DNA from 3 places in the Shimwellia blattae DSM 4481 genome. Region 1 is predicted to be linked to each of the others. Evidence: predicted binding sites of a transcription regulator. Region 1 holds the regulator's gene; each other region holds the start of a gene.
What was found. Region 1 encodes Fur, which represses iron uptake genes when iron is present. Its sites were predicted from a motif close to ATAATAATGAGAACNACTATCAA; they were not measured.
Positions count from the first base shown of each region.

Region 2: sufA (Fe-S cluster assembly scaffold SufA) is a predicted target of Fur. The motif match lies at 1,358-1,380, and genes of this name have one in related genera.
Region 3: exbB (tol-pal system-associated acyl-CoA thioesterase) is a predicted target of Fur. The motif match lies at 2,181-2,203, and genes of this name have one in related genera.

Region 1 covers NC_017910.1:2,767,981-2,771,226, forward strand. The annotation lists gene ybfF (esterase) at 1-140, shown strand, start outside; gene ybfE (LexA regulated protein) at 273-569, shown strand; gene fldA (flavodoxin FldA) at 726-1,256, shown strand; gene fur (ferric iron uptake transcriptional regulator) at 1,556-2,005, shown strand; gene EBL_RS13015 (beta-N-acetylhexosaminidase) at 2,090-3,246, opposite strand, start outside.
Region 2 covers NC_017910.1:1,743,456-1,746,701, forward strand. The annotation lists gene EBL_RS08070 (glycosyltransferase family 4 protein) at 1-876, opposite strand, end outside; gene sufA (Fe-S cluster assembly scaffold SufA) at 1,418-1,786, shown strand; gene sufB (Fe-S cluster assembly protein SufB) at 1,799-3,246, shown strand, end outside.
Region 3 covers NC_017910.1:635,340-638,585, reverse strand. The annotation lists gene mgrA (L-glyceraldehyde 3-phosphate reductase) at 1-189, shown strand, start outside; gene EBL_RS02960 (sugar O-acetyltransferase) at 335-889, shown strand; gene exbD (TonB system transport protein ExbD) at 941-1,375, opposite strand; gene exbB (tol-pal system-associated acyl-CoA thioesterase) at 1,382-2,119, opposite strand; gene metC (cystathionine beta-lyase) at 2,378-3,246, shown strand, end outside.

The sequences.
Region 1 (3,246 bases):
GCCCGGCTATTTTACGCCAGTTCCCCCAGGCTCAGGCCCACGTGATAGCCGGTACAGGCCACTGGGTTCATGCTGAAAAACCCGACGCGGTGCTGCGGGTGATCCGCCAGTTTCTCGCCGCCGGGCAGGAATCCGCCTAAAAACTCGCCGACTGATTTTCAGATTAGCCTTACGCGTTGGCGCGCCCTGCTCCCTGTTGTATGATGGCGCGCTGATTAATACGCCCGGGCTTAATGCTCCGTCGCCTGTTTCCCCTGGCAATATTCTTTATCATGGCAAAAGAACAAACGGACCGGACGACACTCGATCTGTTCGCAGACGAACGTCGCCCGGGTCGACCGAAAACCAATCCGTTATCCCGTGACGAACAGTTACGCATAAATAAACGGAACCAGCTCAAACGCGATAAAAGCCGCGGGCTTAAGCGTGTGGAGTTAAAACTCAATAGTGACGCCGTGGATGCACTGAACCAGCTGGCAGAGGCACGCAGTATCAGCCGCAGCGAACTGATCGAAACCATGCTGATGGACTTACTCAGCGACACGTTACGCAAGACGCCCTCCCGGTAACAGAGAACCCGTCGTTCCCCGTTATCCGCCCCATGTTGCAGTCTGTGCACAAGGCGGTGATAGCAGTTTCCGCTGCAGGAGCTGTTCTGCTATCATTGACCAATCCATGGCATCAAGCAGCCACCCTATTTTAAGATTCAAGAGGTTATCTTACTCATGGCGATCGCAGGCATTTTCTTCGGCAGCGACACTGGCAACACCGAAAATATCGCAAAAATGATTCAGAAGCAGCTCGGTAAAGATGTGGCTGAGGTGCATGACATTGCTAAAAGCAGCAAAGAAGATCTGGAAGCGTTCGATATTCTGCTGCTCGGTATCCCGACCTGGTACTACGGTGAAGCGCAGTGTGACTGGGATGATTTCTTCCCTACCCTGGAAGATGTTGATTTTACCGGCAAACTGGTAGCGCTGTTTGGTTGTGGCGACCAGGAAGATTACGCAGAATATTTCTGCGATGCGCTGGGCACCCTGCGCGATATTATCGAGCCACGCGGGGCGACTATCGTCGGCCACTGGTCAACAGAAGGCTACCACTTTGAAGCCTCTAAAGGTCTGGTGGATGATAACCACTTCGTGGGCCTGGCTATCGATGAAGACCGCCAGCCAGAGCTGACCCAGCAGCGCGTTGAAGCCTGGGTTAAGCAGGTTTCTGAAGAGATGCACCTGAGCGATATTATCAACGCCTGAGTGGTAGCGCGGCGCTGGCACCCACCCGCCAGTGCCGCCTGATTGTTTTGCCCGATAACAAGAATTGCTACAAGTTTTTAACTTTATATCAGAACGCGGTACAATGACGGTCGCTTTAATGAATGTTTTTTTCTTGTGAAGCAATACTGACATTCGTTTTCTGAAGGCTGTATTTGTGTGATGTTTCGCGGTTTTCATTTATAACCATCGGTTCTATAATGAAACCCATGCATCTTTTGTCGTACCCGCTTTTAACTCCCTCCGGGGGCTAAATCGTTAAGCAACAGGATAACTCCCGCATGACTGACAATAATAACGCGTTAAAGAAGGCTGGCCTTAAAGTCACACTTCCCCGGCTGAAAATCCTCGAAGTGTTACAGGAGCCTGCTAATCATCACGTCAGTGCGGAAGAGCTGTACAAACGACTGATCGATATGGGCGAAGAGATTGGCTTAGCCACCGTATACCGCGTGCTGAACCAGTTTGATGACGCGGGCATTGTTACCCGTCATAACTTCGAAGGTGGCAAATCGGTTTTTGAGCTGACCCAGCAGCATCACCATGACCATCTGATCTGTCTGGATTGCGGCAAAGTGATCGAATTCAGTGATGACTCCATTGAATCCCGCCAGCGTGAAATTGCGGCGCGTCATGGAATTCGCCTGACCAACCACAGTCTGTATCTGTATGGCCACTGCGCTGAGGGAGACTGCCGTGAGGATGAACACGCTCACGACGACTCTAAATAATCACGCTCAGTAAACATAACCGGGTGATACCCGGTTTTTTACCGACAAAAAAACGGTGGCCAGGCCACCGTTTTTCGTTGCGACTCAGCGTACCGTTGTCGCCCGGCTGGTACGTTTACCGTCCGGGCTGACAGTACGCACCATCACCTCACCGCTGACCTGCGGGCGGGCATTATCCTGATAGCGCTGCCACTGCTTTCCGCCATCTACCGAGTATTCAATACCAAGCCCCGGCAGGCTGACATTCGCCGCCAGCACCCCGGCTGCCACCTGCGCCCCTGGCACCGGCAGGCGGTATGCAAGCGTGGTTTTATCCACCTTCGCCAGCTCACGCTGCCCCAGCAGGTTTGCAAAACGCTCCCAGTCCTGGTGCAGCGCTTTGGTATCCACATGGTGCGTGACGCCCCCCTGATACTCTTTACCGGCCTGGAAAGGTTGCTCCCACCCGGCCTGGTGCCAGGCACGCTCCGCCATGGCAATCAGGCGCGGGAACAGGCGATATTCCAGCTCATCGTCTGTGCGCACCACCTCGCTCCAGAGCTGGGCGGAGATCCCGTGAGCGCCCGGCCAGGGTTTGTCTGACTTCGCCGCGAAGGTCATACCGTCGCGATCGACGGAGGTCTCCGCATTTTGCGGCAGGTTATTGGGGGCAAAGCTGAACAGCTTGCGCTCATCGGTAAAGCGTGTTCCCCAGTAATATCCCGGCTCTTGCGGATCCACTTCATAAGGGAAGTCGAGATAGACATAATCCGGGTTAGAGATGGTCACCTCATAGCCTTTGTTCGCCCAGTCATTGACCGAATCCGCCCCGCCCCAGTACAGGGTATCCCAGAAGTTCACCCCAACGCGTTTCGTGGCGAAGGCGCTGGCATCTTTGGCATCTTTGAGGCCGTCCTGCCAGGCCTGCATCTTCTCGATACCGTGCTTATTAACAATCTTGCTCACCTCCACGGCGAACCAGCTCGGCAGGTGCTCCAGATCGGCCACTTTGCCCTCTTTCAGCATGGTCTGGCACACCTGAGACTTCGCCCAGGGCTTGTCCTGTTTGCTGAGATCCAGCTGGCCTTTACCCGCTTCCGGTTTGTTCTTATCCGTATACCCCGGGCCGAGGTAGATATTTTTCGCCTCGTCGCCACCGAAATGCCAGGTCGTCAGCGCCAGCCCGGCCTCTTTGTGCATCTGCTGGATCTCGCCGATCACTTTATCAATAAAGTGGCGCGAGGATTCCAGGCACGGGTTCA
Region 2 (3,246 bases), 1.0 Mb from region 1:
CACTGCGTCGCGCAGCTCTCCTACCGGCGTGGCAATCACCGGCAGGGCGGCATTCATCGCTTCATGAACCGCGAGGCACATCCCCTCGTAGCGTGAGGTTTGCAGATAGGCGTGCAGGCCGGTCAGGTAGTGGGTCACATCGGCGGAGAAGCCCGGCAGCCGGACAATATCGCCCAGACCGTGCTGGTCAATTTTATCCTGTAGCGCCTGGCGCTCCGGCCCGTCGCCGAGGATAGACAGCCGCAGGCGATCTGCATATTGCGGGTGGCGGTTGAGAAACCATGCCAGGGCATCAATCAGGCCCGCGTAGTTTTTCACTTCGTGCAGGCGGCCCACGCTCCCCAGCTGTAAGACGGATTTCCCGTCCCAGGCTTCAGCCTGTGGTACCCGGGGGCTGGACTGAAAAAAGGGCCACACCATGACCTGCTCCGGCGGGATGTGCATCTCATCGCGCAGGAAACGTACCACGGTCTGAGAATCACCCACCCACAGGCGCGACATGGCGCGCATCCGGTATGTGTAGCGGCGCACACTGGCGCTGTGTTTGAAGCTGACCACCGGGATCCCGGTAAGGCGACCGGCCCACTGGCCGATACGGGTTCCCCAGCTGAGCGAGGTCCAGATAAGGTCCGGGCGGTCGGTGACCACCCGCGCCAGATAGGCCCCTAAAATCACCGGTAAGGCGCGGCGTTTACTGGCCAGCAGGGTCCAGGAGAGCCCCGCCTCCTGCAGGCGCACGGCGGCACCCATATCCCGGGGTTCACAGGCAATAATTCTGACCTGATGGCCCAGATCCTGTAGCGTTTTGACAATTTGCGGAATAGCAAACTCTGCGCCGCCGGTCTCCAGACTCGTGACAAGATAGTGAATTTTCATGGTTTGCGAATATCCTTTCTGACCCCATCCGGGAAGGCGAGTGCCAGATTAATGCGTGTACGGCGAGCGCATAAAAGGAGCATCACTGTTGCCGCTGTCAGTGCATGGTTACTCGCTTCTGACAGCGTTACCCTTCGGGGGAAAACATGAACTGGTGAAAAGTATATAGTATTTTATCTTATTATTTAGCCATTTTATCTTTCAACAAAATCACAATATGCAGCCCGTTATTTGGAAAAATTACGATACGCATCGTCCACACCGCAAACCTGGTCATTTTTTCGATACTGTAGCCCATCGTATAAATAGGTATTTCCGATACATCTTTGTAACATGCCCATCAGAATAGCTGAGCGCGATTTTTATTTTTTATTTTCAATGCGCTGCGCTTTTTGCTGCTCAAAAAACAACCCGACCGCCAGGGTCTATGCTTAATAAATCAGCTATGGAGTCAGAATCCCCTGTCTCTGCCGGGGTTGTACTGATAATCATTATCATTAACATAAGGTCATAACCGGGGTTGATAACGGAGGGTGTGGTGATGACAACACAAGCGGACATTTTTGAACCCGCAGACTATCGCTGGCGGGGATTGACCATGACACCGGCCGCGGCGGCGCATATCTGCGAGCTTGTGGCGAAGCAGCCGGGGCTTTTGGGGATCCGCCTGCGGGTGAAGCAGAGCGGCTGTGCCGGATTTGGCTATGTGCTGGAGCAGGTTAGCGCACCGGAGCCGGGCGATTTGCTGTTTGAACAGCAGGGCGCCCGCCTGTGGGTGCCGCTAAAAGCGATGCCGCTGATTGACGGCACTGAAGTGGATTACGTTCGCGACGGGCTGAATCAGGTCTTTAAATTTCATAACCCGAACGCTCAGAACGCCTGCGGGTGTGGTGAGAGTTTCGGGGTCTAGCGGGTGGCGGTTATGACAAAAAACAGTGAAGTACGTGACGATGTGCAGGTCTGGAGCGGGGAGCAGCGCAATTACAAAGAGGGCTTTTTCACCCGCCTGGAGACAGACCAGCTGGCCCGGGGGCTCAATGAGGATGTGATCCGGGCTATCTCAGCCCGGCGTAATGAGCCTGAGTGGATGCTGGCGTTTCGCCTCAGCGCCTGGCGCGCCTGGCTGGAGATGGAAGAGCCCCACTGGCTGAAGGCCCACTACGACGCGCTGGACTATCAGAACTTCAGCTACTATTCCGCCCCTTCCTGCGGCCACTGCGACGACAATTGCGACTCCGCCCCGGGGGCAGTACAACAGGTGGCGGACAACCCGTACCTGACCCAAGAAGTTGAGGACGCCTTCACCCAACTGGGGGTGCCGGTCCGGGAAGGCAAAGAGGTGGCGGTAGACGCCATTTTTGACTCGGTTTCCGTGGCGACCACTTACCGCCACCGCCTGGCGGAGCAGGGCATTATTTTCTGTTCATTTGGTGAGGCCATCCAGGAGTACCCGGATCTGGTCCGCCAGTATCTGGGCACGGTGGTGCCTGCGAACGACAACTTTTTTGCCGCGCTGAATGCCGCCGTGGCCTCTGACGGCACGTTTATTTATATCCCCAAAGGGGTGCGCTGCCCGATGGAGCTGTCGACCTATTTTCGGATCAACGCAGAAAAGACCGGCCAGTTTGAGCGCACTATCCTGGTGGCGGATGAGGGCAGCTACGTCAGCTATATTGAAGGCTGCTCGGCCCCGGTGCGGGACAGCTATCAGCTGCACGCGGCGGTGGTTGAGGTGATTATTCTGCGCGATGCAGAGGTGAAATACTCCACGGTGCAGAACTGGTTCCCGGGGGACAGCGATCGCGGGGGGATCCTTAACTTCGTGACCAAGCGCGCCCTGTGTGCCGGTGAAAACAGCAAAATGTCCTGGACCCAGTCGGAAACCGGCTCCGCCATTACCTGGAAGTACCCCAGCTGCATTCTGCGCGGGGATAACGCCATCGGGGAGTTTTACTCAGTTGCGCTGACCAGCGGTAACCAGCAGGCCGATACCGGCACCAAAATGATCCATATCGGTAAAAACACCCGCTCGACCATTATCTCAAAAGGGATCTCTGCCGGTCACAGCCAGAACAGCTACCGGGGACTGGTGAAAATCATGCCCACGGCCACCAACGCCCGCAACTTTACCCAGTGTGATTCCATGCTGATAGGGCCGGACTGTGGGGCTCACACCTTCCCGTATGTGGAGTGTCGCAATAATTCTGCCCGGCTGGAGCATGAGGCGACCACCTCAAAAATTGGTGAAGATCAGCTGTTTTATTGCCTGCAGCGCGGCATCCGCGAGGAGGATGCCATCTCCATGATTGTGAACGGCTTTTGTAAGGATGTGTTCTCCGAACTGCCGCTGGAGTTTGCGGTTGAAGCGCA
Region 3 (3,246 bases), 2.0 Mb from region 1:
GCCCTGAGCTGGTTGCTCAAAGACGACAGCATCACCTCGGTGCTGATTGGCGCCAGCCGCCCGGAACAGCTGGAGGAAAACGTAAAAGCGCTGGATAACCTGCACTTCAGCCAGGAAGAGCTGGACAAAATAGACCAGTACGTTGCCGACGGGGAACTGAACCTGTGGCAGGCCTCTTCAGATAAATAACCTTCACCGGCCCCGCTCCGGCGGGGCTGCGTATGGGCTATTCTGCTTTATCCATTCACTATCCGCCCGGCCGTGCGCAACCTCATAGCCCCGGCGCCGGAAATCTGGATTAATCCCCCTATTCTTTCGCCACTGAGAACCAGAAATGCGTGCATTTGACAAAATGGTCGCCGGGGAGCCCTACGACATTAATGATCATGAGCTGGTTGAGATCCGCTATACCACCCGGGATCGCACCGATGCGTTTAACCAGTTAGCCGCCCGCCAGAAAGGGGAAAAAGATGCGCTGATCCGCAAAATATTTGGCACCGTGGGCGACAACGTTCACATAGAAAAGGGGCTGCGGGTCGACTACGGCTGCAACACGGTGCTGGGCAATAACGTGTTTATTAACTTCAATTTCGTGCTGCTGGACTGCGCCCCGTTCCGGGTGGGGAATAATGTGTTTATCGGCCCGGATGTTCAGGTCTATACCGCACAGCACCCGCTGGATATCACCACGCGCCGCCAGCATATCGGCAGCGCGCGGCCGGTCACCATTGAAGATGATGTCTGGATAGGCGGCGGCTGTATTTTACTGCCCGGTGTCACCATTGGTGCCGGTAGCACGATCGGTGCCGGAAGCGTGGTGACCCGCTCCGTTCCGCCAGGCTCCGTGGCCTGCGGCAACCCGTGCCGGGTGGTCAAAAGCCTTTGCTGATACAAAAAAGCCCCCGCGCTGGCGGGGGCTCTGGTAACAAGTAGTGCGGGCTCAGCCCGGGCGGTGGGCCGTGGCGGCCTCTTCACCCACCAGACCAATCTTCAGGTAGCCAGCCTGGCGCAGCCTGTCCATCACGTTCATCAGGGTTTCGTAATCGACGGTTTTATCCGCCCGGAAGAACACGGTGGTGTCTTTCTTACCGGCGGTAATGCTGTTGAGCGTGTCGACCATTGTGGCGTCGGTAACCGGCTCATTGCCGATAAACATCGCTTTATCTGCCTTCACGGACAGGTACACGGGTTTTTCCGGGCGCGGCTGCGGCTCACTGGACGAGGCGGGCAAATTCACCTTCACATCCACCGTTGCCAGCGGTGCCGCCACCATAAAGATAATCAGCAACACCAGGATAACGTCGATAAACGGCGTAACGTTGATGTCGTGCATTTCATTATCTTCACCGGCGTTTTCATTCAGATGCATGGCCACGGGGCATTATCCTATACGTAATTTCTGGGCACTGTGGGCACTGACAGAGGGCACAGAACTGGCGCTTAAATCCAGATCGCGGCTTTGCAGCAGCAGGACCTGTGCGGCCACATCGCCCAGATCGGCTTTATAGCCATTGATCGTGCGGGAGAAGATATTGTAGATAATGACCGCCGGGATCGCGGCCACAAGGCCGATAGCCGTTGCCAGCAGGGCTTCGGCGATACCGGGGGCCACCACAGACAGGTTCGTGGTCTGGCTGTGAGCAATGCTGATAAAGCTGTTCATAATGCCCCATACGGTCCCGAACAGCCCGACAAATGGCGCAATCGCCCCGATGGTCGCCAGGTAGCCATTACTGCGCCCCAGGTAGCGGGCCACCCCGGCCACTTTGCGCTCCAGGCGAAAAGCGCTGCGATCTTTAATGCCTTCGTTATCTTCGCTGCCGGAAGAGAGCTCCAGCTCGTTGTGCACTTCATTAACCAGCTGGCGGCTGAAGCTGTTCTCTGCAAACTGCTGCACGATTTCGCGCGCCTGGGTAAAGGAACGCGCCTCACTGAGCAGTTGCTGTTCCTGCTTAAGACGACGTTTCTGTTTAATAAACTCAGCGCCTTTACTAAAGAAGATCGCCCAGGTCACCACCGATGCCAGTATTAAGCCAATCATCACCGCTTTTACCACTAAATCGGCATGGTGATACATCCCCAGGACAGAGAGATCCGCCTGCATCAAATTTTCTTCCACGCTAACGCTCCAGGACGAACATAAGGAAAACTGCCGCACATGATAACAAAACCGCATCGAATTGATAGTCGTTCTCATTACTATTTACAGAGTGCAATTTTTTCTGCCGGTTTTCCTTGCGCTTACGCAGTAAAAAAATGCCGTTGCTGATTTTTCAGCGTTTAACTGCGCAATAAAAAAGCGTCTGCACAACGGCGCCGGGAAGTGGTAACGTATATCGACATTTAGACATCCAGACGGATAAACGGAGCTGCAACCATGGCGTCAGACGACAATTCACACTATCGCGCATCACACCCCGACACGGTTCTGGTTAATGCCGGGCGCCGTAAGCGCTTCACCCAGGGCGCCGTTAACAGCGTGGTTCAGCGCGCCTCTTCACTGGTATTTAACAGCGTTGCCGACAAGCGAAAAGCCACCGCAGGCCGGGCCAGCGGCGAGCTGTTTTACGGGCGGCGCGGCACGCTGACCCACTTCTCACTCCAGGAAGCCATGTGCGAGCTGGAAGGCGGTGCCGGGTGCGCCCTGTTCCCCTGCGGGGCGGCGGCAGTTGCCAATACGATCCTCGCCTTTGTAGAACAGGGCGATCACGTGCTGATGACCAACACCGCCTACGAACCCAGCCAGGACTTCTGCAGCAAAATTCTGGCAAAACTCGGGGTGACCACCAGCTGGTTTGACCCACTGATCGGCGCCGGTATTGCGGAAAAAATACAGCCCAATACCCGGGTGGTCTTTCTGGAGTCCCCCGGTTCGATCACCATGGAGATTCACGATATTCCGGCCATTGTGGCCGCCATTCGCGCCACCGCCCCGGAGGCGGTGATCATCATGGACAACACCTGGTCTGCCGGGGTGCTGTTTAAAGCGCTCGACGCCGGTATTGATATCTCCATTCAGGCGGGCACCAAGTACCTGGTCGGCCACTCAGACGCCATGATAGGCACGGCCGTGTCCAACGCCCGCTGCTGGGATCAGCTGCGGGAGAACGCCTACCTGATGGGCCAGATGGTGGATGCGGATACCGCCTATGTGACCAGCCGCGGTTTACGCACTCTCGGTGTCCGGCTGCGCCAGCACCAGCAAAGCAGTATTGAGGTTGCGCAGTGGCTGGCCGCCCAGCCCGC